Regions from separate parts of the Terribacillus sp. JSM ZJ617 genome, predicted to be linked through region 2. Evidence: predicted binding sites of a transcription regulator. Region 2 holds the regulator's gene; each other region holds the start of a gene.
What was found. The regulator LexA, encoded in region 2, represses DNA repair genes until DNA is damaged. The targets are predictions, from matches to a motif close to CGAACATATGTTCG.
Positions count from the first base shown of each region.

Region 1: a site for LexA is predicted at 7,335-7,348, ahead of ruvA (Holliday junction branch migration protein RuvA). Genes of this name have one in related genera too.
Region 3: a site for LexA is predicted at 4,331-4,344, ahead of uvrB (excinuclease ABC subunit UvrB). Genes of this name have one in related genera too.

Region 1 covers NZ_JBISEQ010000002.1:752,174-762,787, forward strand. Annotated here, with positions in the region: gene ACH6C1_RS10090 (post-transcriptional regulator) at 1-111, opposite strand, end outside; gene spoVB (stage V sporulation protein B) at 232-1,779, shown strand; gene ACH6C1_RS10100 (DUF421 domain-containing protein) at 1,786-2,451, opposite strand; gene ACH6C1_RS10105 (TIGR04086 family membrane protein) at 2,558-2,929, shown strand; gene yajC (preprotein translocase subunit YajC) at 2,964-3,227, opposite strand; gene tgt (tRNA guanosine(34) transglycosylase Tgt) at 3,244-4,380, opposite strand; gene queA (tRNA preQ1(34) S-adenosylmethionine ribosyltransferase-isomerase QueA) at 4,410-5,438, opposite strand; gene ACH6C1_RS10125 (DUF2905 domain-containing protein) at 5,461-5,661, opposite strand; gene ruvB (Holliday junction branch migration DNA helicase RuvB) at 5,658-6,659, opposite strand; gene ruvA (Holliday junction branch migration protein RuvA) at 6,672-7,286, opposite strand; gene ACH6C1_RS10140 (BofC C-terminal domain-containing protein) at 7,407-7,892, opposite strand; gene ACH6C1_RS10145 (hypothetical protein) at 8,054-8,263, shown strand; gene ACH6C1_RS10150 (LysM peptidoglycan-binding domain-containing protein) at 8,303-9,418, opposite strand; gene pheA (prephenate dehydratase) at 9,508-10,371, opposite strand; gene ACH6C1_RS10160 (ACT domain-containing protein) at 10,390-10,614, opposite strand, start outside.
Region 2 covers NZ_JBISEQ010000002.1:290,674-301,287, forward strand. Annotated here, with positions in the region: gene ACH6C1_RS07705 (TetR/AcrR family transcriptional regulator) at 1-402, opposite strand, end outside; gene ACH6C1_RS07710 (SDR family oxidoreductase) at 546-1,304, shown strand; gene ACH6C1_RS07715 (DUF2188 domain-containing protein) at 1,404-1,625, opposite strand; gene ACH6C1_RS07720 (hypothetical protein) at 1,806-2,186, shown strand; gene lexA (transcriptional repressor LexA) at 2,476-3,105, opposite strand; gene ACH6C1_RS07730 (YneB family resolvase-like protein) at 3,390-4,049, shown strand; gene ACH6C1_RS07735 (DUF896 domain-containing protein) at 4,092-4,316, shown strand; gene tkt (transketolase) at 4,443-6,446, shown strand; gene sirA (sporulation inhibitor of replication protein SirA) at 6,604-7,002, shown strand; gene ACH6C1_RS07750 (YneF family protein) at 7,046-7,267, shown strand; gene ACH6C1_RS07755 (nucleotidyltransferase domain-containing protein) at 7,541-8,287, shown strand; gene ACH6C1_RS07760 (YndM family protein) at 8,532-8,945, shown strand; gene ACH6C1_RS07765 (cytochrome c biogenesis CcdA family protein) at 9,032-9,727, shown strand; gene ACH6C1_RS07770 (Na(+)/H(+) antiporter subunit B) at 9,782-10,255, shown strand; gene ACH6C1_RS07775 (response regulator) at 10,230-10,589, shown strand.
Region 3 covers NZ_JBISEQ010000001.1:974,766-985,379, forward strand. Annotated here, with positions in the region: gene ACH6C1_RS04705 (DEAD/DEAH box helicase) at 1-1,776, opposite strand, end outside; gene ACH6C1_RS04710 (PTS sugar transporter subunit IIA) at 1,892-2,386, opposite strand; gene ACH6C1_RS04715 (peptide chain release factor 3) at 2,642-4,231, shown strand; gene uvrB (excinuclease ABC subunit UvrB) at 4,403-6,391, shown strand; gene uvrA (excinuclease ABC subunit UvrA) at 6,397-9,276, shown strand; gene ACH6C1_RS04730 (YojF family protein) at 9,400-9,747, shown strand; gene bshB2 (bacillithiol biosynthesis deacetylase BshB2) at 9,763-10,437, shown strand; gene ACH6C1_RS04740 (DUF4097 family beta strand repeat-containing protein) at 10,465-10,614, shown strand, end outside.

The DNA.
Region 1 (10,614 bases), 460 kb from region 2:
ATCCGCAGCAGAGGCTTTATCGTAGCCAAGCAGATGAAATTCTTCCTTCTTGCTAATCACTGCAGGCATCACTTCCGACTTCCATTCGTTCACCGTCTTTGTTTCGTACACGTTTCTACCTCCTAAAACAACTTGCCTTCGTTCTGTTCAGGCTAGTCATGCTTGGCCATATCTCATGCATACATTTAATTGTAGCCGAAAAACTAACATTTGAGAAGGCAGGTTGTCGATGTGACAAAGCAGACTTTCCTAAAAGGGGCACTCATACTGATTGCCGCCAGCTTGATCACCCGCTTCCTAGGATTCGTGAACCGGATTGTCGTTGCACGTGTCATGGGGGGAGAAGGGATTGGTCTATACATGATGGCCATGCCGACGTTGTTCCTGGCAACTGCCATTACCCAGTTCGGTCTGCCTACTGCTATTTCGAAACGGGTAGCAGAAGCAGACGTGCGTGGAGACAACGAACAAATAAAAAAAATCGTTGTTGTTTCGCTGACGGTAACACTCAGTATCAGCATTGCATTTGTCGGTCTTCTTTACTTTGCAGCTCCATATCTTGCAGATAAGCTGCTGAAGGATGCGCGTGTCATCTACCCAATGCTGGCAATCGGGCCAGTTATACCGATATTGGCAGTGGCATCTGTACTTCGGGGGTATTTTCAGGGAAAACAGAATATGAAGCCGCAGAGCTTTTCACAAGTGATCGAACAGATAGTCCGAATCAGCTGCACAGTCTTCCTTGTAAAGTTCTTTCTCCCTTATGGGGTTGAATTTGCAGCTTTAGGGGCAATGATTTCAGTTTTAATCGGCGAATTCATTTCTTTGCTCTACATGCTGTATCAATTCAAACGAAAAAAGACCGTAAAAATACGATCTCAATTCGTCACAGCTTTAAAGGGTGGCAAGCAGACTTTGGAGCGACTGTTCTCGATTGCCTTACCTGCCACTGGCAGCAGGCTTGTTGCCAGCGGAACCCACTTTCTAGAGCCGATACTTACAGCACAAAGCCTTGCTTTGGCTGGGGTCGGAACGGCAATGGCCACAAGGCAGTACGGAGAACTTACCGGTTACGCACTTCCCCTGTTGTTTTTACCGACTTTCATTACGAATTCTCTTGCAACAGCTTTGCTTCCTTCTATCAGTGAGGCAAATGAACAAAATCGACATCAATTCGTACATTACCGAATTCACCAGGCAATTCGACTCAGCTTTGCTTCAGGTGCGATTGCAACGGTAATTCTGACAGTATTTGCAGGACCGATCCTCCATTATATGTATGGAAGTGAAAGTGCAGAGCGATTCATTCTTCTCATGGCACCTTTTTATATTATGATGTATATCCAAATGCCGCTCAGTACTGCACTCCAAGCACTCGATGCAGCTAAGTCTGCGATGTGGAATACAATCATCGGTGCAGGCGTCAAAATCATCTTGCTTGTCTCTTTGGCATCCAATGCCAAGTTCGGAATTATCGGGGTTGCTATCAGCATGATTGTCACAGTTGTTTTAATAACTCTATTGCATTTGATTTCACTAGCACGAGTTGCAGGTTTTAGACTATCTGTGAAGGAAATCGGTCAAATGCTAGGTCTGCTGGGAATAACTGCTTTTACTGCACACTTGTTGAAAGGGATATTCGCTAGTTCACTATATAACCTTCCAACATTCCTATTTTTACTTTTGATTCTAACGATCCTCTACTTATTGTTCATGCTCAGTTTCGGTTTTATAACGAGAGCGGAAGTAGAGCAGTTTCTGTCCAGAAAGAAACGTTGATTCCTATCAGCGTTCATCTTTTCGATCAATATACCAGTTATGATCTTGGTCGAGTGTACAATACGATATTCGACCAATATCAGGATGGCCATGACGCTTCATCTCGCCGCGGAGCCAAGAAGCAGTTTTATCGATATAATCCAATGCTTTTTGCTGAATCTCGCCGTCGATGATCAGCGGCTGAACGAAACCGCTGCTGCCGTCTTCTGTATCTTGTTTTTCAAATACAGACAATTCACCGGAAGTTTCCAGGATCGCAAAATCAACATCTTGTACACTTTTCGTTCCTTTTTCTCTCAGTTGCTGCTGAAGATCAGAAAAGCTGTAACGCTGTTTGCGCATCTCATGCTCATCTATCTTGCCGCGGGAAATAATGACTGATGGCTTCCCTTCCATAAAATCACGCATCTTAGGAAACTTTAGAGAAAGTAATGCTGTCCCTCTTTGTATTATAAGTAGTATCACCATCGGCACGATAAAATGAAGCAAGTGACTGCTTGGGTCTTCGATGGAAAAAACGGCTATTTCCGCCAGCATCAAATAGACGACCAAATCAATGATGCTCAATTCACCTATCTCTCGTTTTCCCATAAGACGGAAAATGATGACAATGACAATATAAGAAAGAATTGTTCTGCCTATGATTGACCATTCCAGTGTATCCAGCAACATGACCACCTCCTTTTTACTTATTTTGTGTAAGACCAATGGTTCTATTCGTTCTTAACTTGGTTGGACGAGCATACAGTAGCCATATAGACATGCTGGAGGGATCTTTGTGAAAAAGAATGTTCAAGCGATATTGTATGGCTGGATAACCGTCTTTGCACTGCTGCTATTCATCAGTTTCACACTGGCATTATTGCTTCGCTTCACGAAAATGGGGGAAGGAATGCTTGACTGGACTACACTCGGAGCCGGAGTACTCAGTTTATTCATCGGTGGTTTCATCGCAGGGGTGAAAGGTGAAGATAAGGGCTGGATGCTTGGCGGCATGACCGCACTCGGCTTTTCCCTTTTCATCCTTCTCTATCAGTATCTAGGCTATCAGGTAGGTTTTTCTGGGACACAGCTGCTGACACATGGAGGGTTTCTAGCAGCCGCCCTGGTTGGTGGTATGATCGGTGTCAACATTAAAACGAGCACATAAAAAAGACAGGAGAGAAATCTCCTGTCTTTGTCTTTTACACTTCTGAAGGTTTAACGTCACGGATCGCATTACGATCGAACGTCAATTTACTGCCGTCATCCGTAGTCAGGACTACAGATGCCTCGTCTATAGCATGCACCTTACCATGTAAACCACCGATGGTAACGATGCTGTCTCCTTTTTTCAAGCTAGACTGCATTTCTCTAACCTGTTTCTGACGCTTCTGCTGCGGACGAATCAACAGGAAGTAGAAGATGACAAACATTAATACAATCAGTATTAAACTTTGAATATTCATTCACTGCTCCCCCTTTCTAGAAATTCTTCGCGTTCGGCTTGTTGAAACCATAGCTTTCGAAGAATTCATCTCGAAAATCGCCAAGTCGATCCTCTTTGATCGCCTCTCTGACTTTCCTCATCAATTCTATCAGAAAATGCAAGTTATGGTAAGTAGTAAGCCTAAATCCGAATGTTTCGTTACATTTGATAAGGTGGCGAATGTAAGCGCGTGAATAGTTCTTACATACCTTACAATCACAATTCTCATCAATCGGACCGAAATCACGAGCATATTGCGCATTACGGACAACAAGACGGCCCTTGGATGTCATACATGTTCCATTACGTGCAATACGAGTCGGAAGCACACAATCAAACATATCGATACCGCGGATCGCACCGTCAATCAAGGAATCTGGTGAACCAACACCCATCAAGTAACGCGGTTTATCCTGTGGCAGCCACGGAGTGGTAAATTCAAGCACACGGTTCATGACGTCCTTCGGTTCACCGACAGACAGACCGCCGACAGCATAGCCTGGGAAGTCCATACTGACAAGATCTTGTGCACTCTGTTTACGAAGGTCTTCAAACTCACCGCCCTGTACAATTCCAAATAGTCCTTGCACATCCGGTCGAGCATGCGCAGTTAAGCAGCGTTCTGCCCAACGGCTTGTCCGCTCTACTGATGCCTTCATATAATCATATGTCGCTGGATACGGCGGACATTCATCGAATGCCATCATAATATCACTGCCGAGCGCATTCTGGATCTCCATTGCTTTTTCAGGGGAAAGGAATAGCTTCTCTCCGCTGATATGATTGCGGAAATGAACGCCTTCTTCCTGAATATCTCGAAGATCACTCAGACTGAATACCTGGAAGCCGCCAGAATCTGTCAGAATAGCACCATCCCAGTTCATGAATTTATGCAATCCGCCTGCTTCTCGGATAATCTCATGTCCCGGACGGAGCCAAAGGTGATAGGTGTTTGATAGAATAATATTCGCGTTAAGTTCCGTTAATTCCTCCGGACTCATTGTCTTTACCGTAGCCAGTGTTCCTACTGGCATGAATGTTGGCGTTTCAAAGCTCCCGTGGGGTGTATGTACGATACCGAGCCTAGCGCCTGTCTGCTTATCTTGTTTAATGAATTCATAACGAATTGCCATATTATAGGACTTCCCTTTCTATTATCAATCTATACGAGCAGCATTGCATCGCCAAAGCTGAAGAAACGATAGCGTTCTTCTACAGCAGTCCGGTACGCATCGAGGATGAAATCCCGACCTGCAAATGCACTGACAAGCATGATCAATGTGGATTTCGGCAAATGGAAATTAGTGATCAAGCCGTCAATAGCTCGATATGTGAAGCCAGGATAAATGAAAATATCCGTCCAGCCGCTTGCTGCCACGAATTTCCCATCATGGTCCCGCGTGATTGTTTCCAAAGTACGAGTGGATGTAGTCCCGACTGAGATGATCCGTCCGCCGTTTGCACGGATCCGTGTAAGCTGATCTGCTGTTTCCTGTGACATTTGATAGAATTCAGCATGCATTTCGTGCTCCTCAATCGATTCCACACTAACAGGGCGGAAAGTTCCCAACCCAACATGAAGTGTGATGAACGCGATTTCCACACCTTTTTCCTGGAGATTGGCAAGCAGCTCCTTCGTAAAGTGCAGACCTGCTGTCGGTGCTGCAGCTGATCCTTGTTCTTTGGCATAAACAGTCTGATAGCGCTCCTGATCAGGCAGCTGTTCCTTGATATAAGGCGGTAAAGGCATTTCACCAAGCTGCTCAAGGACTTCATAGAAAATGCCGTCATAATGGAATTCTACAATTCGGCCACCATGCTCCAGCAATTCCTTACATACAGCTGTTAGTTTTCCGTCACCAAAGCTAAGCTCTGTGCCGACTTTGACTTTCTTGGCCGGTTTGACCAGTACCTCCCAGCTGTCACCTTCTATCTGCTTCAGTAATAGAATCTCTACTTTTGCCTGTGTGTCCTTCTTGATACCATACAATCGTGCCGGAAGCACACGTGTATCATTCAGTACAAGACAGTCTCCAGGCTTTAAATAGTCACCGATGTCAGCGAAGTGACGGTGTTCCATTGTCTTCTCTTCTTTATTTAACACAAGCAGCCTTGACGCTGTCCGATCCTGAAGCGGCGTCTGGGCGATTAGTTCTTCTGGTAAATGAAAATCGTAATCCTGTATATCCATACCTGTTAACTCCTAGTCTGTATCAGCGAAATTTGTTGAATAGGAACAAGATGAGCGACAGTACGATACTTGCTACAATCGATGTTACGATTGGAAAGTAGACTGTCGTGTTCCCTTTCTTTAAAACGATATCTCCTGGCAGTCTGCCAATAAACGACATGATAATGCCGATTATAATACACACGACGCCTATAAGAATAAAGATTTTTCCTATGCCGGTCAAGCCCCTGGCACCTCCCGGTTGAAATGGGCATAGGCAAGCGGAGTTACAACCCGGCCGCGCGGTGTTCGCTGGATAAATCCAATTTGCAGCAAATACGGTTCATATACATCCTCAATCGTCTGGGATTCTTCCCCGATTGTCGCGCTGATTGTATCTAGTCCGACAGGGCCTCCGCGGAATTGATCCATGATAGTCGTCAGCAGCTTATGATCGATATGATCAAGACCTTTTTCATCTACCTGCAGCTGATTAAGCGCTGCATGGGTCGTCTCCTGCGTGATATAGTCTTCCCCTTTGACCTGGGATATATCGCGCACCCGTTTCAAGAGCCGATTGGCAATCCTGGGTGTTCCCCTTGAACGCAATGCTACCTCGTTGGCTGCAGAAGGATCAATCTCGACATCGAAAATTACCGCTGTCCGCTCGACAATGCTCGCCAAATCTTCTGTATTATAGAATTCAAGGCGACTCAGTACACCAAAACGATCTCTTAATGGTGCAGATAATAATCCAGCTCTCGTCGTCGCGCCAACCAATGTGAATGGCGGCAAATCGAGGCGCACGCTTCTAGCACTCGGTCCGGTTCCGATTACAATGTCCAAAAAGAAATCTTCCATAGCAGGATAGAGTATCTCCTCGACCGCTCTTGGCAAACGATGGATTTCATCTATGAACAGCACATCGCCTGCTTCAAGTGAGCTAAGAATCGCTGCCAGGTCACCTGCTTTTTCAATTGCTGGTCCGCTCGTTGCCCGGAAAGACACGCCCATTTCATTGGCAATGATCGACGCCATTGTTGTTTTCCCCAGACCTGGTGGTCCATAGAGCAATACATGGTCAAGCGGCTCATCCCGCATCTTAGCTGCCTCTATGAAGATAGCCAGATTTTCCTTTGCTTTATGCTGGCCGATGTATTGCTTTAAGGTGGACGGGCGCAGACTGAGCTCGATCACTTCGTCTTCCTGTTTCAATTCGTTCGTTATCATGCGATCTTCCATCTTCGCACTCCTTTATTTCTTTTGACTTAACAAAGCCAAGCCTTTCTTGATCAAGTGATCCGCACTGTCGCTGTCTTCTTTTTTCAGCTGCGGCAATACAGCTTTGATTTCCCGCTCCTGGTAGCCAAGAGCCCGCATTGCATCTTCCGCATCAGCTAATGCAAGACGTTTCTTAGATGTATTGCTTTCTGTCCCTGCAGATGCTTCGATTGCAGTAAGCGATACCATATATACAAGCTTACCCTTCAAATCGAGTACCATCTGACGTGCGGTCTTCTTACCGACACCCTGGAAGCTAGTCAGGAATTTATCATCTTCCCGTTCGATTGCTGCAACAAATTCCTCGACATTGACCCCTGCTAAAATCTGAAGGGCATTTTTAGGTCCGATACCAGATACCCCTAGCAGTTTTTGAAACAAAAACTTGTCCTCTGTATTTTTAAACCCGAACAAAGTCTGGGCATCCTCCCGTACATAATGATATGTATGGACAAGCGCCTCCTTGCCTTCTTCCATCTGGAATTGGAAAGGATTCGGGCAGATGATCTCATAACCTACACCGTGTGCCTCTACAAGCACCGCTTCGTCAGTAATTCCAGTAATATTTCCTTTTACATACGCTATCATGCTGTTTCTCTCCTACCTGAATCAATAACTAGCTTCTATTTTACCACACAAGCGTATGTTCGTATAAGGGTAATGGCGAAAAACAAGAAAAGGACCTCCCTCTCTTGAGGGACGACCCTTTCAACTTGGCATCGGTGCTATATCATTCTTGGAACGGAATGCTTCCAGTACATCCTCATAGACTTCTCTGGATTGAATCTTGATCCCATCTTCAAGCTCTTCTGCTTGATGGCTTTCCAGCTTGCCCTTATTTATCTGATAAAACGATTGGATTGCCTGCTGGTCAATCGGTCTGCCTTCGAATATCGTCAGTTTCCCTTTGTAAATACCGAAATAGCCATTCTTCTTTAATGAAGGGGAGATATCCATTACTTCTTGCTTAAATACAACCAAACCTTCTTTTTGGGAAACAAGCTGCCAATCATGATAGGTTGACCAGAAATCTTCCATTGCATAGATTTTCTCTTGATGGGTTACCTCTGTCTGCTTGCCATCTATATATTGACGCTTCAGTACGACCTTTACTTCTACTGGATCCGCAGCTTGCGCTGTTATACTCGGAACGAATAAAAGGAAAAGCAAACAAAAGACTAAGAATCTCCTCATGATCTTCCACCCCTATTCCGTTGCTTTTGCCTTCATTTTTTCCTGTCAGCGCTTCTTTATCCGTTTTTTTGAAAAAAAAATGATTTGACCGACACTTTTTTGGTTTTCTTTTCGATTATATGTGGTAAAGGATTAGAAAGTTAAACAAAGGCGGGATAAAAGTGAGAAACACTACGCAGCAAAAGTACCTCCACTACGTGGAAGCGAAAAGCGAAGCAAACATGGCGAGCGTTTTCTCAGAAGAAAAAGCGACCTTGATACTTAGAAATCACATTCAGCACGCAGGTCTCTCCAAAGCAGAAGTACTTGCTTTGGAAGATAAGTATCGCCAGGATATGCACCGCATTTTCGAGGAACATGGTATATTATAAATGAAAGCCCCTTCAACGGAAAAAGGGGCTTTTTTTATTTCACTTATTTTCTTGTTCATCACCCGGCAAATCTTGGGCAGGTGTAGGCTCATAGAAATCGGCGAGCGGCTGCTGCACACCGTACGGATCTCTATATTCCGGCTGTTGTTGTGTAAATTCCGGTGCTGTCGGAAAAGGAATATCCGGACCGCAACAAGAGCGCATCGTCGCTGGTGGATAGGAATAAGGTGCTGCTTGGTTTTGTGGGTTATAAGGTACTCCCATCTGCTGACCTGGCTGGCCTCCCTGCATTCCCCAATCACCCTGCATTTGCTGGCCTGGCTGGCCTCCCTGCATTCCCCAATCACCCTGCATCTGCTGGCCTGGCTGGCCTCCCTGCATTCCCCAATCACCCTGCATCTGCTGGCCTGGCTGGCCTCCTTGCATTCCCCAGTCACCTTGCATTTGCTGGCCTGGCTGGCCTCCTTGCATTCCCCAGTCACCTTGCATTTGCTGGCCTGGCTGGCCTCCCTGCATTCCCCAATCACCCTGCATTTGCTGGCCTGGCTGGCCTCCTTGCATTCCCCAGTCACCCTGCATTTGCTGGCCTGGCTGGCCTCCTTGCATATTCCACCCTCCCTGCATCGGCGTACCGCCGTATCCTGGCTGCTGTATCAGCCAGCTACCGTGCTGCGGCGCCTGCTGCCAGGCACCTTGATGGGGTTGATAAGATGGAAAGCCATGCATCTGATGGCCTGGCGGCATTTGTGTAATCGTCTGCGTAGGAAGAGCCCCCATGTACGCTTGCTGCTGCGGCAGATTAGGAATGGAACCTCCACCTTGACCCGGCATAGAGATTTGCGGCATCTGCGGCATAATAGGATATGGAGCAGCAGACATGTCATCCTCTTGGATAGGCGGTGTATTATGGAACGTCGGAGCTGGTGTTTGTTGTCCAGCGTTTACAGGAGGAGTACCTCCTTCCGCTTCAGAGCGCAAGACCGCTTCCGTAGCTACTGCTTTTGCTGTTGACGGTATTTTGAGCTTCATTCCTGGCACCGCAAGCTCCGGTTCACGGATATGCCCATTCAATTGTCGTAATTCATCAAAGCTTACACCGTATTTTCTTGCGATACTCCACATGGTATCGCCTTTCTGTACAATATGAATCTTCAAAACTGAAACTCCCCTTTCATGAACTCACGCACTACTTCACCATCTTATGCATCTAATTCAAAAAGGTTGAAATAGAAAAAGCCGGCACGCTATAAATTCGCTCCGGCTTTTTTCTCATATTGATGAATCGGGTAGCTTCCAAGTACCGTCAGACTGCAGCCTAATGCTGTAAGTTCCTGCTGGACACCTTGAAAGAGTATATCCTCCGCTTCACATGTAACATCCATGATGAAAAAGTAATTTCCCAGTCCAGTTTTCATCGGTCTGGATTCAATCTTCGACATATTGATCTTCCGCCAAGCAAATGCTGCCAATACTTGATGCAGTGCACCTGCGTAGTCACTAGGAAGCGTTACGTACAAAGACGTTTTTCTGTTACTTCCTGAAACGATTGTTTCAGGAACCTTCGCTGCAGGGTCGGCCAAGATAAAGAAGCGTGTGTGATTATTTGCATAGTCATGGATATCTTCTTGTAAAATCGTCAGACCGAATTCTTTCGCAGCCAGTTCATTGCCGATCGCAGCGGCAGCCTCCTCCATTCCAGCAACCATCTCAGCCGCTGTACCAGTGGAGGAAGTAGCATGGGTAACTGCTTGCGGGAGCTTCGTATGCAAAAACTGATGACATTGTGCAATCGCATGACTATGGGAGTATACCGCTTCAATTTCACTTAACTCCATGACATCCTTTGTCAGTAAATGCTGTCTTATCGGTATGACAATCTCTCCGACAATCGGCAGTTTTGCTTGATGGATCAGATAATCCATCGTTATTGGCACCGTACCTTCAATCGTATTCTCGACTGGAACGACACAATAATCCATTTCCCCGTTTGTGACAGCATCCATACATTGCGGAATCGTCGCATAGCTGTATGCTTCTTCACCAGGGAATAACGCATCTACTGCCATTTTTGTGAATGTTCCCTTTGGTCCTAGATAACTGATCTTCATATTCCTCTGCTCCCTTGCCTAAGCTTCCGAACTCAAAATCTCTACTTTATCTACATATGCTAAAGCTCTCAGTTCATCAAGCAGCGACTGGATATCGGTATGCATACCAGCCGTATTCAATGATATGGTTACGTTGGCTCTTCCTTGCAGGGGTATCGTCTGGTGAATTGTCAGGATGTTTCCACCTGATCTAGCTACGATAGCCAATAGCTCAGACAGCGTACCAGTCCGATCCTCTAAGTG
Region 2 (10,614 bases):
TTTATCCTCGAAAAGGATTGAGCGTATTTCATCGAACAGCATGTAATAATACTCGGTAGATACTTCTTTTGATAAGATTATTTTATAAAACTCTTCATATTTTTTGACGTGATGGAAGATACGGACAGTTTTTGGGTCCAGTTTTTCTCTATCAATATATTCTTTATAGCGATATGGTTCATTATAGGATTTTCGTAGATCTATCATAATCTCTTCAAAAAGTTCCTTGAATACATCTCCAATTTCTTGATAATGAAAATAAAATGTCCCGCGATTAATATTGGCTTGTTTACAGAGTTCAGTTATTTTTATCTGAGTTAAAGGCTTCTTTTTTAGTAGGTTCGTTAATGACAAGTGTATATTCTGTTTTGTTTTTAAAACACGCAAATCATTTTTATTCAAAGAAGAATCCCCTTTTATTGAACACTTTTTTAAAATTTGTACCATATTGTACAATCTGATTAATTCTGCTGATTGAACACAGTTACAAATATATAATATTATTTTATCGAACAAATGTACAATAACTAAGGGGGACTTGTATTATGAGATTAAAAGATAAAGTAGCAATCGTAACAGGTGCGGCTTCAGGAATGGGGAAAGCAATAGCAGAACTTTACGCAAAAGAAGGGGCACAAGTAGTTGTATCTGACTTTAACTTTGAAGGGGCGCAAGCAGTTGCAGAGGCTATAAAGGAGAAGGGCGGCGCGGCAATTGCTAACCGTACAAACGTCGCAGAGTCAGCGGATTTGGAGCGGTTATTTGCAGAAACGAAAGAAGCATTTGGTAAATTAGATATTTTGGTTAACAATGCGGGTATTATGGACGGGATGGAACCGGTAGGAGAGATTACGGATGAGAAGTGGGATCGCGTCTTTGCTGTGAACACCACTGGTGTCATGAGGGCAATGCGTATTGCTACAAATATCTTCTTGGAACAAGGTCATGGTGTAATCGTCAATAATATATCAGCAGGCGGTTTGCGAGGAGCGCGTGCAGGAGCAGCATATACAGCTTCCAAGCATGCAGTAACTGGATTGACGAAAAATACGGCATATATGTACGCACACTCTGGTATCCGGTGTAATGGTATAGCCCCGGGTGGGGTCGAGACAAACATAAGTGCATCTATGACGAGTATCTCGGAATTTGGAGCCGGGCGTCAAATGACTGGTAATGAAACAATGCCGCGTGTAGGGAAACCAGCTGAAATCGCTCAACTTGCTCTTTTCTTAGGTTCTGATGAGTCAAGCTTCGTCAATGGGCAGGTCATAGCAGCAGACGCAGGATGGACTGCATACTAATAGAAAGCAGAAGATGTATAACAAAACCTGAAACTATTTCAGGTTTTGTTATTTATTTTAAGATTTTAAATGCCCTTTGCGTTCTATCCATGACTAAATTCAGCCCCTTGGCGGGAATGGATCATTTCCATAAGAATCACGTTCCCGAATTCTTCCGTCTCGTCCGTGAATGAAGTGTTCGCCTTCAGTCCGCTTAGCTAGTTCTTTCCCATAATCCATTGCTTCTTTCTGCTTGACAAAACGGCCTGAAGCACGCTTTGCCCCTTCTTTCTTAACTTGCCAACTGCCATTCCCGTCTGGGTTAGTGTGATAGTTTGACATTATTCCACCTCCAATAATTGGCTCATAAGGTCTATACCACATAATTGCTATATTAATGCAAGTTAGTATGGTTCAAGCAGTTCTCTAAGTTGTCACTTATTTGTGAAATAATGTACAAACTTTTCAGGAGATTGAAAAACGATATGTGGAATAATAGAACCATAACAAGGAGGAGATCAAATGCCAAAACTACGTGTTACGTTATTTCATGAAATATTGGAACAGTTAGAAGCAGACCAACTCCAAGGAACGAAAGCAAGAGAATACCGATGCGCTGTAGGAACATGCATACCATACGATGTCGTACATCACGCAGAAGTGCTGCTGCAGGAAGGGTTCATTTTAGGTGTTGTAACAAACTCTAAGGACTATAGAGATGTTTTTATTGACGATATCTTAGTAAAAGGACATGAGCTGTTAGCTTTGATGGGTAACCGGCGAATTCTGGATGGTGCCAAGCAGCTACTTGGGGAGACATACGAAAAAGTGACACCAGGTATCCTTCTCGAAGCATTGAAACTGGCAATAATGAAAAGCACAAAAGAGGAGCTTGCCGTATAGGCAAGCTCCTTATTCATACAATGTGTGTTTAGCGTTCTTTAAGATAATAATCATCCATACTATGTTGTTCTCTGCGGTAGCTTCTGGTATATCCACATTTACACGAATCAGTGACACTATCAATCTTATGACGGCCTCGCAACTTGCAGACAAGCTTGTAAAACAGCTTCACGATACCACCCGCTTTCTAACTTTTGGTAATAGAATAATCTAATATACCCAAAAAGTATGTCGAAAGCAGGCAGAAACTGTGTAAATTCTATGAAAAAAAAACCGGCCGAAGCCGATTTTATTGGATGGAGCGATATAAGCCTATTACTTTCCCTAAAATGCTGACATTATCCAAAATGATAGGATCCATCGTACTGTTTTCCGGTTGCAGTCGTATCTGATTTTCTTCTTTGAAGAAACGTTTCACAGTAGCTTCATTGTCCTCGGTCATCGCCACAACAATTTCTCCGTTCTGAGCCGTTTGCTGCTGTTTGACGATTACCATGTCTCCGTCAAGAATACCAGCTTCAATCATACTTTCCCCAACAATGACCAGAACGAATATATTATCATCCGGACCTACTAAATGGCTAGGAACAGGTACATATTCTTCTATATTCTCCACTGCAGTAATTGGAATACCAGCTGTTACCTTTCCGATAACGGGAGCATAGTTTGCCTCACCGCGGGGAATATCTGTCTGATCATCACTATCCAATGATAATACCTCGATGGCACGCGGCTTTGTCGGGTCACGGCGGATAAGACCTTTCTTCTCTAAACGGGAAAGGTGGCCGTGAACGGTAGAGCTTGATGCCAAGCCGACTGCTTCGCCGATTTCCCTGACGGATGGCGGGTACCCTTTATCGAGTACCTGCTCCTTTATGTATGCTAGAATCGCTTCCTGTCTTTTCGATAGTTTTATCATGTATCGAACACCCCGTGCATATATTTTTATTACATAGAGTATACCATGATAGATTGCAATATACAAACATCCGTTCGAAAAAAAGCCTTGACTAGAACCTATGTTCGTATATAATGGAATTAACAAAGAGAACGCACGTTCTTAAAACACGGAGGGGTCTACCATGTTCAAAAAACTAGCGAAATCAGATCTATTCTATTATGTGCTTTTCGGCTTCACGCTTTTCTTCTTATACTTTACACTTATAATGAGCGTCTAATTAGTCGAACTGAGAGGGTACATCAATGAAAGCAGTCATCTATTGCAGAGTAAGTACAGAAAAGGACGAGCAGGCAAGCTCGATTGAGCGCCAGCGCGAGGAGCTCATCAGTCTTGCTGCGTCCTCCGACATAGAGGTCATCGATATCATCGAAGAAAAGCAGAGCGGTTATGACATCGAACGGCCGGGGATTTTTCGCATGCTGGATTTGTTCACAGCGCGTGAAGCAGACTGTCTCCTCATTCAGGATGAGACAAGGTTGGGGCGAGGCAATACAAAGATTGCTTTGTTCCATCATCTTCAAAAGCTGGAGGTCAAGGTTTATACACTTAGCCAGCATGGCGAATTCCAGCTTTCGGAATCGGATGGTATGGTGCTCCAAATCGTTGGTATAGTCGAGGAGTATCAGCGGAAGATCCATAATATGAAGATCAAGCGGGGTATGAGAAGGGCAATCGAGGCAGGATATAATCCAAGCAAGAATCTGAGCAATCAGCAGGCTGCACCGGGCAGAGAGCGGATTGATTTTCCGATTCAAGAAGTGATCAGGCTGCGAAATAACAAGCTTACTTTCCAGGAAATCAGCTCTGTTCTGCGAGGTATGGGCTTTCATGTATCAAAGGCGACCGTACATAGAAGGTACCAGGAATATCTTTCGCTTGAATCGGAAGACGCTAGCGGGTAACATAGTGTGTATCAACTTTAATGCTTAAAGGAGCATATACACATGTTAAGTAAAGACAAATTAGCACGCCTCAATGCGTTAGCAAATAAAGCAAAGGCAGAAGGACTCAGCCTTAGCGAACAGAAAGAGCAAAAGGAACTAAGACAGGAATATCTGGGAAATGTACGTTCTTCATTCAAAAACCAGTTCAAGTCGATGACAGTTATGGATCGTGAAGGCAATGACGTAACACCAGAAAAAGTAAAAAAATTACGTGAAGAGGAATAAGAAGGGATGGCTGACTCTATGTACAGCCTTTCCCTTCTTTTTCTATATATAAATCCTTGTTTATCGGAAGATTTTTGTATAGGATGAACAAGAGTACATAATTTGCTAGATGAAAGGGATGTTTACATGGTTCAGACTACAGAATTGCTTTCCATTAATACAATTCGTACGTTATCAATCGATGCAATCGAAGCAGCGAATTCCGGCCACCCAGGTATGCCGATGGGTGCAGCGCCGATGGCTTATACGCTTTTCACCGATTTCATGGCTCACAATCCGAAGAATTCCCATTGGTTCAACCGGGACCGTTTCGTATTGTCTGCTGGACATGGTTCCATGTTATTGTATTCCCTCTTGCATTTGTCTGGATACAAAGTATCCATTGATGATTTGAAATCCTTCCGCCAGTACGGATCACGTACACCAGGACATCCGGAAGTCCATCATACAGATGGTGTCGAAGCAACTACTGGTCCGCTTGGACAAGGTATCGCGATGGCTACTGGTATGGCGATGGCAGAGGCGCATCTTGCAGCGAAGTATAATAAAGAGGGCTTCCCTGTTGTAGATCACTACACATATGCAATTTGTGGTGATGGTGACTTAATGGAAGGTATTTCGCATGAAACAGCTTCACTTGCAGGCCACCTTGGCTTGGACAAGCTGATCGTGCTATATGATTCCAATGATATTTCTCTCGATGGTGATCTTCACCACAGCTTCTCTGAAAACGTAGAGGATCGCTTCAAAGCTTATGGCTGGCAAGTTATCCGCGTCGAAGAAGGCAGAAATGTAGATGCGATTCGTGAGGCAATCAAACAAGCAAAAGCGAATACAACACAGCCAACTTTGATCGAAGTGAAAACAGTTATTGGATATGGTTCTCCGAACAAATCAGCAAAAAGCGCTTCCCATGGTTCACCGCTAGGTGTTGATGAAGTGAAGCTTACGAAGGAATATTACAAGTGGGAGCATGAAGAATTCCACGTTCCGGAAGAGGTTTATGGTGATTTCGAAGAGAAAGTCATCAAAAAAGGCGCAGAAGCAGAAAAGGCTTGGAATGAGTTATTTGCTAAGTATGAGGAAGCGCACCCTGAGCTTGCAAAAGAACTGACTACTGCAATCAAAGGTGAATTGCCAGAAGGTTGGGCAGATACGCTTCCGACATATGAAGAGGGCAAAGACAAGACTGCCACTCGTTCTGCTTCTGGTAAAGTATTGAACGCAATCGCAGATGCAGTGCCTAGCTTGTTCGGCGGAAGTGCTGACCTTGCAGGTTCGAATAAAACATTGCTTGCAAAAGAAGAGAACTTCTCCAAAGCCAACTACAGCGGACGCAATATCTGGTTCGGTGTACGTGAATTCGCAATGGGTGCTGCACTGAACGGTATGGCACTTCATGGTGGATTGAAAGTGTACGGTGGTACTTTCTTCGTCTTCAGCGATTACTTGCGTCCAGCTATCCGTTTGTCTGCATTGATGGGAACACCTGTGACATACGTATTGACACATGATTCTATTGCAGTCGGAGAAGATGGTCCAACACATGAACCAATCGAACAGCTGCCATCCTTGCGCGCAATGCCTGGCTTGAGTGTTGTCCGTCCTGCAGACGGTAACGAAACACAGGCTGCATGGAGACTGGCGCTTGAATCTGATAAGGTTCCAACGGCGCTTGTTTTGACTCGTCAAGATCTTCCGACACTTCCATCCACGCAGCAAGCTGCGTATGAAGGCGTGAAGAAGGGTGCGTATGTTGTAAGCCCAGCCCAGAAGGAAACGGCTGATGTATTGCTTCTTGCAACTGGTTCAGAAGTTCAGTTGGCTGTACGTGCACAAGAAGCACTTCGTGAACAAAACATCGAGGCGTCAGTAGTCAGCATGCCTTCTTGGGATCGTTTCGAGCTTCAGGAGCAGTCCTACAAGGATAGCGTCCTTCCTCCAGCAGTGAAGAAACGTGTTGGTATCGAAATGGCTTCTCCGCTAGGCTGGGAAAGATATGTCGGTGATGAAGGCAAAGTAATCGGTATTAATACTTTCGGTGCCTCTGGCAACGGAGATAAATTGATTGAAGCATTCGGCTTTACTGTTGAGAATGTGATTGAAAAAGTGAAATCCATTTTGGATTAATAGAAAGACCGGCCGTAGATGTTGGCCGGTCTTTTTCTTTTATGACAAAATTCGAGTAAACCTTTTTAACTTCGTGTCCCTTTGCTACAAGTTCCGAGGGATTAAGCATTGATCCTAGCGTATACTATTCTTTCAAAGGAGAAGGAGGGACAAGCTTGTGAAAGAATACTTCGTCTATTGGGTGAAACACGAGATCTATTTCCGCTATTTTTATAAATCGGATATCCTCTATCGCTTTTTCCTCTCCAGTCAAGTGGAGAATACTGCATATGTGCAAGAGCAGCTGGATTATATCACTTATGATTTTCCTCCCGGAGCGTCACTTCAGCAAGCCCTTCTTCAGGATGATGGCGTCTATATCGAGACGGATCAGCACTATCTCCGAGTGGTATGCGATTCCTTGACGACGGCCGAAGAGACTGTCTTTTCAGAGCTCCGCCACTTTGATTCTTCCTTCTTTATTATAGAGCCAGCAGCCAACAATTGCGGCTGGATTGCGCCTATCATAAAAAATGACCTGCAATCACGGGTTCATCTATTGTATTCTTCCTTTTGATTGTCTATACTAGATTAGAGATATTTTGAAGGAGGAAGCCAATATGAGTCCGATCTGGGTCGTACTTATAGCACTGGCTGCATTGATTATCGGCGTTGCGCTTGGATTTTTCATCGCCAGAAGATACATGATGAACTATCTTAAGAAAAACCCGCCAATTAATGAACAGATGCTTCGTACAATGATGATGCAAATGGGTCAAAAACCATCACAAAAGAAAATCAACCAAATGATGCGCGCAATGAATAACCAACAAGGTAAATAAGCAATTATTTCTATATAGCTTTGACGTTTTAAGTTGGCGATTTGGCATTGCAAACAAGGGATTTGATTGCTGGTAATAGTTAATTGAATCCAGGAACCACTTTTTCTGCTAAGAGATTTAGCAGGAAAAGTGGTTTTTTGATTTGTTCAAATCCTGTTTTATATGGTTATGTTAAATAATATATTTAACGCGGACCAGGAGGAGCAGTTGAAAAATCATAAGTTTTTAATATACATTTCTTGATAACACTAACTGAAGGGGAGTGGTAAAGAGATGCGATCCATCGATTATGATTGGCTTGAAGAAAGAACCATTATAATGGCTTTAACAGGCAGCTATGCTTATGGAACGAATACGGAAGACTCGGATAAAGACTACAAAGGTATCTGCATTCCGCCAGTAAATTACTTCTTAGGATTGGAATCATTCAACGAATATAACAGCAGCGGCGGCAAGAATTTCAAAAATACGAAAGACGATGTAGATATCAATATTATTCATATTACAAAGTTCGTTAAGGACGCAATGATAGGTGTACCAAATAACATAGAAATCTTGTTTTTGAACAAAGATCAGTACTTAAAAATAACAGAACCAGGGCAGCAGCTAATTGATAACCGGCATCTATTCCTTTCTAAAGCAATCCAAAAGAAGTTCGGGGGGTATGCTAATTCTCAAATTCAGAAGTTAAAACAAAGAAATGTCAGCAGATCAGGCAGACAGGACTTGATAGACCTTTATGGATATGACACGAAGTTCTTTATGCATAGCGTCAGGTTATTGACAAGTGCTATTGAGATATTAGAGACAGGCGATTTTAGCACATTTAGACCAAATCGCAGCTTCTTGCTCGACTGTAGGAAGGGTGCATACACTTTTGGTGAAGCTGTAGAGCTTATAGAGCTACTAGACAATGATCTTAAGAGAGCAGCTGAGCATTCCACACTTCCTGAGAAGCCGGATTATCATGCGATTAATCAGCTTTTGATTCGTATCAATTCGGCTGCAATTGGTAAATAAATCCTAGCATTAATTAAGATAGAATCAAGATGCCGAATGTAATGACCACAAGGTAAGATAATATTTACATATACTTTGCATACTTCAAAATGCGATTTAGCATTTCATGAAAACGTGCTGTCATCCTCCTTTTAATGAAGACCAAAGGTATGAAATGTATGAATCTGGCAACACTCTTAATGCAGACAAATAGGTTTGAATCTGCAGCGATAATGGTATTTGATTAAAAAAGGAGTGATAAGAAATGAAACATGTGAAAGCACTTGTGATCAAATTCATCATGATTTTAGCTGTTTTATGGATTGTTTTCACCCTTATGTTCGATACGGAATTCAGCGATACGCTACTGATGAGTGTCGTTTTGACAATTGCGGCATATGTGATTGGTGACTTACTCATTTTAAGCAGAGCTGGTGACCGAAGTAAGCCTGACGGTGATTTTACAAAGCGGAACGCAATTGCGACAGTTAGTGACGCAATATTGACTTTCATCGTTCTTTGGCTGTTAGGGGAAGCTTTATTGAATCCTGATGATAATGTTGTGATGGCATCTCTGATCTCCGCGGTCGTAATTGGTATCGGAGAATGGTTCTTCCATCGCTATGTTAATAATCATGTGATCGAGGATCATAATGCCCAAACTGTTGGGATGTCCTGAACTGTGCTATAGTGGAGAATAACTAAAGAAAGGAATCCCTTTTGGGGATTCCTTTTGCTTATAAGTTTTTAACAGGAGGAATTCGTATGGAGGTAACAATACTGCTGGCTGTAACGGCTGGGTTCCTTTCCTTTCTTTCACCATGTGTACTTCCTCTTTATCCGGCATTTCTTTCTTATCTGACTGGTGTCATTCCAGGTTCACCTGATAAAAGAACATATAAAAACGGATGGCTTCTGCATACAGTCTTCTTCCTGATTGGCTTTTCAACAATCTTTTTACTGCTTGGGTACAGCGCATTAGCGTTATCTGAATGGCTTTTTACATACCAATCCTATATACGAGTCATCGGAGGAATCATGCTGATTCTGCTTGGTGCAGTGCAGATAGGGCTGCTAGGAGGAAGGTGGCAGTCATCCAAAACCTTGCTGCGTTTTAAAAACAGGCCGCCTGGATATGCTGGTTCGTTCCTGATCGGACTTTCCTTCGCAATGGGATGGACACCTTGTACAGGCCCTATACTTGCAGGAATCATGACAAGCGCTGCCTTGCAGCCGTTCGGGGCTGTCCCTCTTATGGCAGCTTATGTACTGGGCTTCAGCATTCCTTTCTTCATTTGGGGGTTCTTCGGATCTCGACTGCAACGATTAAGAAGAACCGGAAAAATACTGCATGAAATAAGTGGATATTTCCTGATTCTCATAGGCATTCTGCTTTTATTCGATCTAACGACAAAGATTACTTCCTATCTAGCCAGTTTTTTCTCTTTTTACGGTTTTTAAATCGTGAAAAAAAGAGAGAAGTAGTTTAAAATATGTAGGGAAAGGGTGTCGAATGTGGAATTTTCGCCGAATAATCTTATTTTCAAAACAACAACCGTGCTCATATCTTTTTTGTTGCTCGGATTTTCGGTCTATCTGTTCTTTGCAGGCCATAATTCTCCGGGTGGAGGATTCATTGGAGGACTTGGGACTGCTGCTGCTTTAGTGCTCATGTATATGGCATATGGCTTCAAGACAGTCAGCAAGATCTTGCCGATCAACTATCGTGTTTTGACAGTAACAGGTGTGCTTATCGCCATCCTGACTAGTGCAGGGTCATTCCTATTTGGACAGCCATTCCTGAGCCATACGTTTACATATATCCACTTGCCTGTTTTAGGCGAGCTGGAATTGGCTACAGCGACGTTTTTTGATCTAGGGGTATATCTTACTGTTGTTGGTATAGCTCTGACGATCATCCTGTCAATCGCACAAGATCGTTCAAGCAGTGAGGAGAATGCAAGTGGCAAAGATACTAATAGTAGATGATGCAAAATTCATGCGGAAAACATTGCGTGGCCTGCTTATCGAAAACAATTATGAAATCGCCGGAGAAGCAGCAGATGGACACGAGGCTGTGTCTCAATATCTGAAAACAGAGCCTGATATCGTCTTTATGGATATTACAATGCCGCATATGGATGGGCTTGCAGCTTTAAAAGAGATTATCACACAGGATCCAAATGCAAAGGTGATCATGTGTTCTGCCATGGGGCAGCAGCGCATTGTCATGCAAGCGATCGAGCTTGGCGCGAAGGACTTCATTACGAAGCCTTTTGAGGATACGAGGGTTATAGAGACGGTTGAACGCATTCTCAATTAAAGAAATGTAAATTGAAAGAAGGTAA
Region 3 (10,614 bases), on a different contig from region 2:
TGTCTGGAATGCGGCTTCCATTTCAGCTCCGCGTAAGGACTCTTCTACTTGCATACTTTGAGCAATCGGTACGAAAATATGCTGATTATTCAGCTGGTTCTTTTTGATTTGCATCTGTTCAAGGAAGTCCTGGAAGTTCTCCATGGATTCCTGCTCCAGATCGAGCAATGCACCATCTGGGATACGGTAATATCTTTTCTTCTCTACCATTGCCTGCAGGACATTGCTAATATGTGCCTCTGATAAACCGGACACATCAAAGCTGATTTCAAGCATCCCTTTTTCCTGCTGCAGTCTGACGGAAGAGGAAACCTCATGCTGATCATCGGCTTGCATCGCTTGCACCCGGCTGGAAATATACACTTCAGCCACTTCTTGTAAAGCGGGCAGATGCTCATGAAGGAACACATACATATACTCTACATTGAGCAAGTGGAAACGGCCTTTGGAAAAGCGGAATCCAGCAGCATGCAATTGCTGCAGGACTTTATCTTCCTTAGCGGGCTGACGTTTGATGACAGGCATGTCTGCCTGCTGTTCTCCTGGCTGGATGACGTGATCTCCATAATGGAAAGATACACTGGCATGCAGTACATCATCCGTCTCATCCAAAAAGACTTTTGCAACAAGGGGAGCCATTTCGACTTTGCTCCGGACTGTTTCAGCAACATGCACATGTCCGATCTGTTCCAGCTTGCCAACAACCTGCGACACAAAACGGTCAACGTTCTTATCCGATACAGTCTGAGGTGTATCATGGCGATAAGGAAGGATGGCGAACAGTTCCTTGACCAATTCCCGCTGGTCGGGAGGTACAGGATATAGCGTGTCATCCTTGACTAGGTAATGGTAGTTTTTGATATATTCATATGCTGCGATATCCTGTACTCCTAGCTGCAGCATGTCGTCTTCATCCGTTGAAAGATAGAAGTCCAACCGTGCTGGCTGACTGCTCACCTGAAATGTATCCATCGGTTCAGTATGCAGCAAATGGAGTGAGGCACCTGCATCTGCAAGCTGTGGCAGCAAAGTCTTGGCTAGTGAAGGCGTCAGCTTGATCGCACGTTTTTCCGACTGAAGGGAAGAAGCTGTGAAATCATGAATCATACTGTTCTCACAAGCTTCCAGCAATCGCTCCAGGATAGCTTTGTCCTCGGGTGTAACAATATGTACACCAGGATCGAATGCAAAACTCGGCGTCAGCTGATAGCGGGTTTGATGCAGCACACTTCGGAGAAAGTCCTCAGCTAGGCGCACGATGTAGGTGCGGGCTGTACCTGCCTTCAGTTCGACCTCGAAGACCGTGTTACCGTTGGTTTGCATAAAGCGCTGTTCGACCTTATATTCCAGCTTCAAAGTTTCCGGAGGCTTTGATGTCAGTCGTTCGGAAGGAGATACGAATGCTTGTACAAGCCGATCCGTGAAATCAGTTTGACGGGCAGCTGTCGGTGCAGCTGTTTCTTCGGTAACTGTGTATCCATTGCTGTCAAACCGGTTTCGGCTGACCGCGATCAAAACAGCAGCGATATGCTTGCATGTATAATGGGTGTGATAGGCGGGGCAGCTGCACACACCATCAAGATCGTCGTCCTCAAAGAAGAAAATCCGTACAGGATAGTTTTCGGTGCCGCGGACAACAGCCTTCCATTGGTTGATGGATGGCGTGAAGCTCAGACCTTGCACACGCCCTTTATTGACATACTCCAATCCTCTTCGGTAGAATCGATCGCCTGTCACTTTGATGATATCTTGTTTGTCGAGAAAATAAGATTGCATGAAAGCCCAGTCTCCAGTCTAAAAAAATCATTATCTTATCATTATAACAGATATAGCTATAGCCTTCCCTAATAGGGCAAAATAAAAAACGACAGCACATGGCTGCCGTTTCAATTTATTTCTTCTTGACTTGGAATATCTGAGTTTCTCCAGCGATAGCTTGTTCCGGGTAGAGTGCTTCCAATGTGTACTCGCTTGCTTCGTAGTTGGTGACGATCACCGGGGTGATGCTGCTTTTCGCATTTGCCTCGATGTATGCTTTTTCGAAGGTGACGAGCTTATCGCCAGCAGAGACTTTATCGCCTGCTTTGACAAAAGTCTCAAAGCCTTCTCCCTTCAGATTGACAGTATCCAGACCGATATGAAGGAGCAGTTCCAACCCCATTTGTGTTTTCAAGCCGATGGCATGCTTTGTTTCAAACACTTGAACGACTTCTGCATCAATAGGACTGACAATTGTCTCATCTGTCGGTTCAATAGCGATACCGTCTCCCATCATCTTTTCGGCAAACACTGGATCAGGTACTTCCTCAAGCGGGACCACTCTGCCATTGACAGGGCTTACAAAACTTTCTTCCGTAATATTCTTACCGAATAGTTTCTTTAGCATATTATGTCTCTCCTCGGGATAGATCGATATTTTGATGAAAATCTTATTACTATCATATTAAAGCGTTTTCTCCTTGTGGGTCAATGAAAAACATCCAGTCAGTTGGATATTGCCTAAAAGCGCTAACATTAGGTATAGTAGAGAAAGACTGATTTTTGGAGCGGAAATGAGGTTTGACGCAGTGTGATATAAGAAATCAAATCACAAAGACAATCAGGCTATACGAATGATAATAGAACGGTAGGTAATGAACCGATGCAAATAAAACAAGAAGTACAGAAGCGTAAGACTTTCGCCATCATCTCCCACCCGGATGCCGGGAAGACGACAATGACTGAGAAATTGCTCGTATTCGGGAATTTGATTCGTACTGCAGGTACGGTAAAAGGAAAGAAATCAGGCAAATTCGCAACATCTGACTGGATGGAAATCGAAAAGCAGCGTGGAATTTCTGTTACATCATCTGTAATGAATTTCCCATATAAAGATTATCAAGTGAATATCCTGGATACACCAGGACACGAAGATTTCAGTGAAGATACGTACCGGACGCTGACGGCTGTGGATAGTGTTGTCATGATCATCGATGCGACAAAAGGGATTGAAGCACAGACATTGAAGCTTTTCAAAGTGTGTCGTATGCGCGGTATTCCAATCTTCACTTTCATTAACAAGCTTGACCGGGAAGGACGGGAGCCGCTGGAGCTATTGGAGGAAATTGAAAGTGTATTGGATATCGAGACATATCCAATGAACTGGCCAGCAGGAATGGGCAAGCGTTTCCTAGGTATTTTCGATAGATACAACAAGCAATTTGTCCGCTTTAATGGAAATGAAGAAGAATCATTCATTCCTTACGATGAGCTGGACGATCCGGCGTATGCCGATTTAACAGGCAATTCCACTTTTGAGGATACGAAAGGTGAACTGGAGCTTTTAGAGGAAGCCGGCGACCAATTCTCATTGGATCGTGTGCTTGCTGGTAAGCAGACACCAGTTTTCTTTGGGAGTGCACTTGCACCATTCGGGGTACAGACTTTCTTTGATACATTCGTTAATCTTGCACCTGCGCCAGGCAGCCGTCGCACGACAGAAGGTATCGTGTCTCCCGAGAAAGAAGAGTTCTCTGGATTCATCTTCAAGATTCAGGCAAACATGAACCCGGCTCACCGTGACCGGATTGCTTTCCTGCGGGTCTGCTCAGGTAAATTCGAGCGTGGTATGAGCGTCAATTTAGCTCGTTCAGCTAAGCCGATCAAGCTTTCCCAGTCACAGCAATTCGTCGCGTCATCACGTGATACAGTCGAAGAAGCTTATGCCGGCGATATTATCGGTATTTACGATCCGAACATCTACCGAATCGGGGACACACTCGTCGAAGGCAAAGCGAATTTTGAATTTGATGAGCTGCCGCAATTCCCGCCGGAAGTGTTCAAGAAAGTTACCGCCAAAAACGTTATGAAAGCCAAGCAGTTCCAGAAAGGAATCGAGCAGCTTGTTCAAGAAGGAGCAATCCAGCTGTTCCGCGGTAAACGCGACAACAGCTATATCTTAGGTGCAGTCGGAGAGCTTCAGTACGAAGTATTCGAATATCGAATGAAAAACGAGTATAATGTAGAAGTGGTATTGGAATCGATGGGAGAACGCATTCCTCGCTGGCTGAAAGCCGAGCAAGTGGATGAACGCCTATTCGACGAGCGCAGTCTGCTCGCACAGGATCGCGAAGGGGATTACTTGGCATTGTTCAAGAACGATTTCGCCCTCCGCTGGTTCACGGATAAAAATCCGAAAGTCGATTTGATTGATCTATTCGAGGTCAACCAATACGACCAAGCTTCTAACTAATAATAAAGCCGTCAAATTTTGGCGGCTTTTTGCTATCTATTTGTTTATGTTTCGTATATTAGGTAAACATCTATACTAGCAGGTATGTGGAATTTTAAACGAATGTTTGTTCGTATTTTTATATATTTTATGCTATGATAAAAATAGCAAACAGAACGGAGGAATTTGGCATTGAAGGAAAAGGAAACGTTTGAATTAGTATCTAAATACAGCCCTCAAGGTGACCAGCCGAGAGCAATTGACCGTCTTGTGGACGGTATCCATCAGAAAAAGCGGCATCAGACATTGCTAGGTGCGACGGGTACCGGTAAGACGTTCACTATTTCAAATATGGTGAAGGAAATTAATCGCCCAACCCTTGTCATTGCCCATAACAAGACATTGGCGGGTCAGCTGTACAGTGAGTTCAAGGAATTTTTCCCGAACAATGCAGTTGAATATTTCGTCAGTTATTATGATTATTATCAGCCAGAAGCATACGTACCGCAAACTGATACCTTCATCGAGAAGGACGCAAGCATCAATGATGAAATCGATAAACTGCGCCACTCTGCTACATCTGCTCTTTTCGAACGCAATGATGTGCTGATTGTGGCAAGTGTGTCCTGTATCTATGGTTTAGGTTCCCCGGAGGAATATAAGAGCCAGGTGCTGTCTGTTCGCGTCGGCATGGAGAAAGATCGGGATGAGCTGCTTCGTAATCTAGTTGACATCCAGTATGCACGAAATGATATCGACTTCCAGCGCGGAACCTTCCGAGTACGCGGCGATTCTGTCGAGGTCATCCCGGCTTCCAAAGAAGAGCATTGTATCCGTTTTGAGTTCTTTGGTGACGAAATCGACCGGATCCGTGAAGTAGATGCGCTGACAGGCGAAATCATCGGCGACCGTGAACATGTCGCGATTTTCCCTGCATCCCACTTCGTAACCCGCGAAGAAAATCTTAAAAAAGCTATCGTTAATATAGAGAAAGAGCTCAAGGATCAGCTGGCTGTATTCAAGGAGCAAGGCAAACTGCTGGAAGCGCAGCGTCTTGAGCAGCGTACAAACTACGATTTGGAAATGATGCGGGAAATGGGCTTTTGTTCGGGTATTGAAAACTACTCAGCTCAGCTTACCTTCCGTGAACGTGGTGCTACGCCGTATACACTATTGGACTTCTTCCCGGACGACTTCCTTGTCGTCGTCGATGAGTCCCATGTTACGCTGCCGCAGATAAGGGGAATGTTCAATGGAGACCAAGCGCGTAAAAAGGTGCTTGTAGACCACGGCTTCCGTCTGCCATCTGCAATGGATAACCGGCCGCTCACATTCGATGAATTCGAGAAGAAGACAGAACAGCTCGTCTATGTCTCCGCAACACCGGGACCTTATGAAATCGAACATACACCGGAGATGGTCGAGCAGATCATCCGGCCGACAGGATTGCTTGATCCGGAAATCGATATCCGTCCGATTGAGGGACAGATTGATGATATTATCAGTGAAATTTACAAACGTACCGAAAAGAATGAGCGAGTATTAATCACGACACTCACGAAGAAAATGTCTGAGGATTTAACCGACTATTTGAAGGATATCGGTATTAAAGTCGCTTATTTGCATTCAGAAATCAAAACGCTGGAACGGATTGAAGTCATCCGGGATTTGCGCGTTGGGAAGTATGATGTACTTATCGGAATCAACTTGCTTCGAGAGGGCTTGGATATTCCGGAAGTTTCCCTAGTGGCTATCCTTGATGCGGATAAGGAAGGATTCCTGCGATCAGAGCGTTCGTTAATTCAGACAATGGGCCGGGCAGCTCGTAATGAGAACGGGCATGTCATTATGTATGCAGATAAAATTACTGATAGCATGCAAAAAGCAATGGATGAGACGGCACGACGCCGTGAAATCCAAATCGCTTACAATAAAGAGCATGGCATCACACCGCGGACGATTCAGAAGGAAGTACGGGATGTCATCAAAGCTACAATTAGTTCCGAAGAGTCCGGAACAAATAAGAAAGATACACCGGATTTGACGAAGCTGACGAAGAAAGAAAAAGAACAAGTCATAGCCAAGATGGAAAAAGAAATGAAACAGGCTGCACGCGACCTCAATTTCGAACGCGCTGCCGAGCTTCGTGATCTTGTATTGGAACTTAAAGTGGAAGGGTGAAGAAAGTGGCGAAGAAAAATATTTCTGTCAGAGGCGCCCGCGCCAATAACTTAAAAAATATCGATGTTGATATACCAAAGGATAGTCTAGTCGTATTGACTGGACTGTCAGGTTCAGGAAAATCCTCGCTCGCTTTTGATACCATTTACGCAGAAGGACAGCGTCGTTATGTGGAATCTTTATCTGCATATGCCCGCCAGTTCCTTGGTCAGATGGACAAGCCCGATGTGGATTCAATCGAAGGCTTGTCGCCAGCTATCAGTATCGATCAGAAAACGACAAGTAAGAACCCGCGCTCTACAGTCGGGACCGTTACGGAAATCTATGATTACCTGCGTCTTCTGTATGCCAGAGTAGGACGTCCGACTTGCCCGAGGCATGGTATTGAAATCAGCTCTCAAACAGTGGAACAGATGGCCGATCGTATTTTGGAATTCCCAGAGCGTTCTCGATTGCAGGTACTTGCACCTGTAATTTCCGGCAAGAAAGGTGAGCATGTGAAGGTGCTCGAAAAGCTTAAAGCGGAAGGCTATATCCGTCTTCGTGTTGATGGAGAAATGATGGAGATTCATGATGACATCAAGCTGGAGAAAACAAAGAAACACTCTATTGAGGTTGTTGTCGATCGTATTGTCATAAAAGAAGGTGTTATTGGTCGTTTGACAGATTCCTTGGAAACGGCACTTGCACTAGGAGACGGAAAAGTCATCGTGGACGTGATGGATGTCGAGGAGCTGCTTTTCAGTGAGCATCATGCTTGCCCGATTTGCGGATTCTCTATAGGAGAACTGGAGCCTCGCATGTTTTCTTTCAACAATCCTTTTGGTGCGTGCTCGTCCTGCGACGGACTTGGTACGAAATTAGAGGTCGATCCCGATCTTGTCATCCCGAATAAGGATTTGACACTGCGCGAGGGAGCCATTGCTGCATGGGAACCGACTAGCTCCCAATACTATCCGAAGCTTCTGGAAGCTGCCTGCAGCCATTTTGGCATCGATATGGATGTACCAGTGAACAAACTGCCGGAGGGACAGCTTGATATCCTGATGAACGGTAAGAAAAAGGACAAGATCCACTTCCGCTATGAAAATGATTTTGGCCGTGTCAGAGAAAGCAATATCGAGTTCGAAGGTGTTCTGACTAATATTGCGCGGAGGTATCGGGAAACAACATCGGATTTCATCCGCGAACAGATGGAAAAGTATATGAACAACCGACCGTGTCCGAAATGTAAAGGTCACCGCCTGCGTGAGGAATCGCTTGCGGTTCTTATCAACGGACATCATATCAGCAATGTTACAGCCAAATCCGTCATTGAAGTGAAGCATTTCATGGAGGACCTTGAACTGAACGAGAAGGAAAGGCAGATTGCCTTCATGATCACCAAGGAGATAATAGACAGGATCACATTCCTGAATAATGTCGGCTTGGATTATTTGACGCTTTCCCGTTCGGCGGGCACATTGTCTGGCGGAGAAGCGCAGCGTATCCGTCTTGCTACACAGATTGGATCAGCTTTAACTGGTGTCTTGTATGTACTGGATGAACCTTCCATCGGACTGCATCAGCGTGATAACGACAGACTGATTGAAACGATGAAACGAATGCGTGATCTTGGCAATACGCTTGTCGTAGTTGAGCATGATGAGGACACGATGATGGAAGCGGACTGGCTAATTGATGTCGGACCTGGTGCTGGTGAACATGGCGGGCAAATCACGAGTCAGGGAACACCAGCAAAGGTGATGAAAGATAAAAAATCCCTTACTGGACAATATTTATCTGGGAAGAAATTCATTCCGCTGCCTTTTGAACGACGCAGTCCGGATATGGAGCGTTCCATTGAAATCATCGGAGCAGAAGAAAATAACTTGAAGAAAGCATCTGCCAAGATTCCGCTTGGTTTGTTCACAGCGGTGACAGGTGTTTCTGGATCCGGTAAAAGTACATTCGTCAATGAGATCCTGCACAAAACCCTGGCACAAAAGCTTAACCGGAGCAAAATAAAGCCTGGTAAACACAAAGAAATTAAAGGATTGGAGCATCTGGACAAGGTAATCGATATTGACCAGTCTCCAATCGGGCGGACTCCTCGCTCGAACCCGGCTACGTATACCGGTGCTTTCGACGATATCCGTGATGTGTATGCCAGCACGAATGCTGCAAAGGTTCGCGGCTATAAAAAAGGCCGTTTCAGCTTTAACGTGAAGGGCGGGCGGTGTGAAGCTTGCCGCGGTGATGGAATCATCAAGATTGAGATGCATTTCCTTCCAGATGTTTATGTGCCATGTGAGGTTTGTCACGGTAAACGATATAATCGTGAAACACTTGAAATCAAATATAAAGGTAAAAGTATTGCAGATGTACTGGATATGACGATTGAAGAGGGATTGGAGTTCTTTGCCAACATCCCGAAAATCAAGCGTAAATTACAGACGATATCTGATGTGGGTCTTGGCTATGTAAAACTGGGACAGCCTGCTACGACATTATCCGGCGGTGAGGCGCAGCGCGTGAAGCTTGCCAGTGAATTGCATAAACGCAGTAATGGGAAGACATTCTATATTCTGGATGAGCCGACAACCGGCTTGCATGTAGATGATATTTCCCGATTGCTGAAGGTGCTTGAGCGTATTGTGGAAAATGGGGATACCGTCCTTGTTATCGAACATAACCTCGATGTTATCAAAACAGCTGACTACCTTATCGACTTAGGTCCTGAAGGCGGGGATCGAGGCGGAGAGATTGTAGCGACTGGTACACCGGAAGAAGTGGCAGAGGTGCCTGCATCCTACACAGGGAAGTACTTGAAGCCGATTCTTGAGCGTGACCGCGAACGTACGACTAGCCAGATAGAGTATGCAACGCATGTTGCGGAACGCTAAAAAGATACAGCGTGGCTTTTGCCCGCTGTATCTTTTTACATAGGAAAACGTCAAGATGAGCATTACAGTGGAATTTGTAGTAAAATATTTGTTTAGATATAGCTTTGGAAGGAGCGACTTACGGTGAAGCCGATTGATTTGAATGAAGTGCAAGAACAAATAGATGCATTTGCTGGAAAAAAAGTGTTTATACATCTGGAAACGACAAATGGTGCATATGCTAATCATGTAAACGAAAAAGCGTACAATGTTGGTGCTTTTATCCGGAATGCACAGATGACTTATGAGCATGGCAAGATAAAAGGTGCTGGAACGGCCTATCGCGTTGGATTGAAAACAGACAATGGCTGGGTTTACGCAGAAGGACTGAATGCCTGGGAATTGGATGATAAGAATCGTCTGCTCATGGCTGGTCATGATCGGGAAGGCCGATTGATGGTTTCATTGGAAATAAGCGAGACAGCGTTCTAAGGAGGAGCAATAATCATGGAAAAACACGTAGTAGTCATCTTCCCGCATCCGGACGACGAAGCTTTCGGAGCTGCTGGTACAATTGCTAAGTTCAGACAGGAGGGTGTGCCGGTTACATACTTGTGCGGTACGCTGGGAGAAATGGGACGCAATATGGGTAATCCAACCTTTGCGACTCGTGAGTCTTTACCTGAGATTCGGAAGAAGGAATTGCAAGATGCTTGCAAGGTGATGGATGTGGAACTGCAGATGCTCGGTTACCGGGATAAAGTGCTGGAATTCGAGGATCTTTCGAAAGTCAGTGATCATTTGAAAGAGCTGCTTGAGAAAATCAAACCGACACTTGTAATCACGCATTATCCGGAGTATGCAGTTCACCCGGATCATAATGCACTTGGTGCAGCTGCAATCGATGCTGTGTCACGGATGGAGGAAAGCACCCGTCCGAAAGTTTGGGCGCAGGCGTTTATGCGCGGATACCAGGAGATCTTAGGAAAACCTGACGTCGTACAGGATATCCGTCCTTTTGTAAAAACGAAAGTGAAGACGATTCTTTGCCATAAATCCCAAGCGCAAGGTGTGCTTGGTAATGTTACTGGAGCAGAACTTACAGAAGAGAACATGGAAGCCATCGCACTGGAACATTTCAAAGAGGAAACATTCTATACTTGGAACTTCGAAAACATATAATCCGTATATGTGAAAAGGAGGCTATGTATGAGAACAGAGAGAAAGAGAATTCTGAAACAACTGGAAGAGGGGAAGCTCACAGCCGAGGAAGCAGAACTGCAGCTTGCGGCTCTGGATGAGCGGGCCTTTGGTGCTGTACAGGAGCAGGATACGAACGAAGAGAAGGAACTGGTAGTC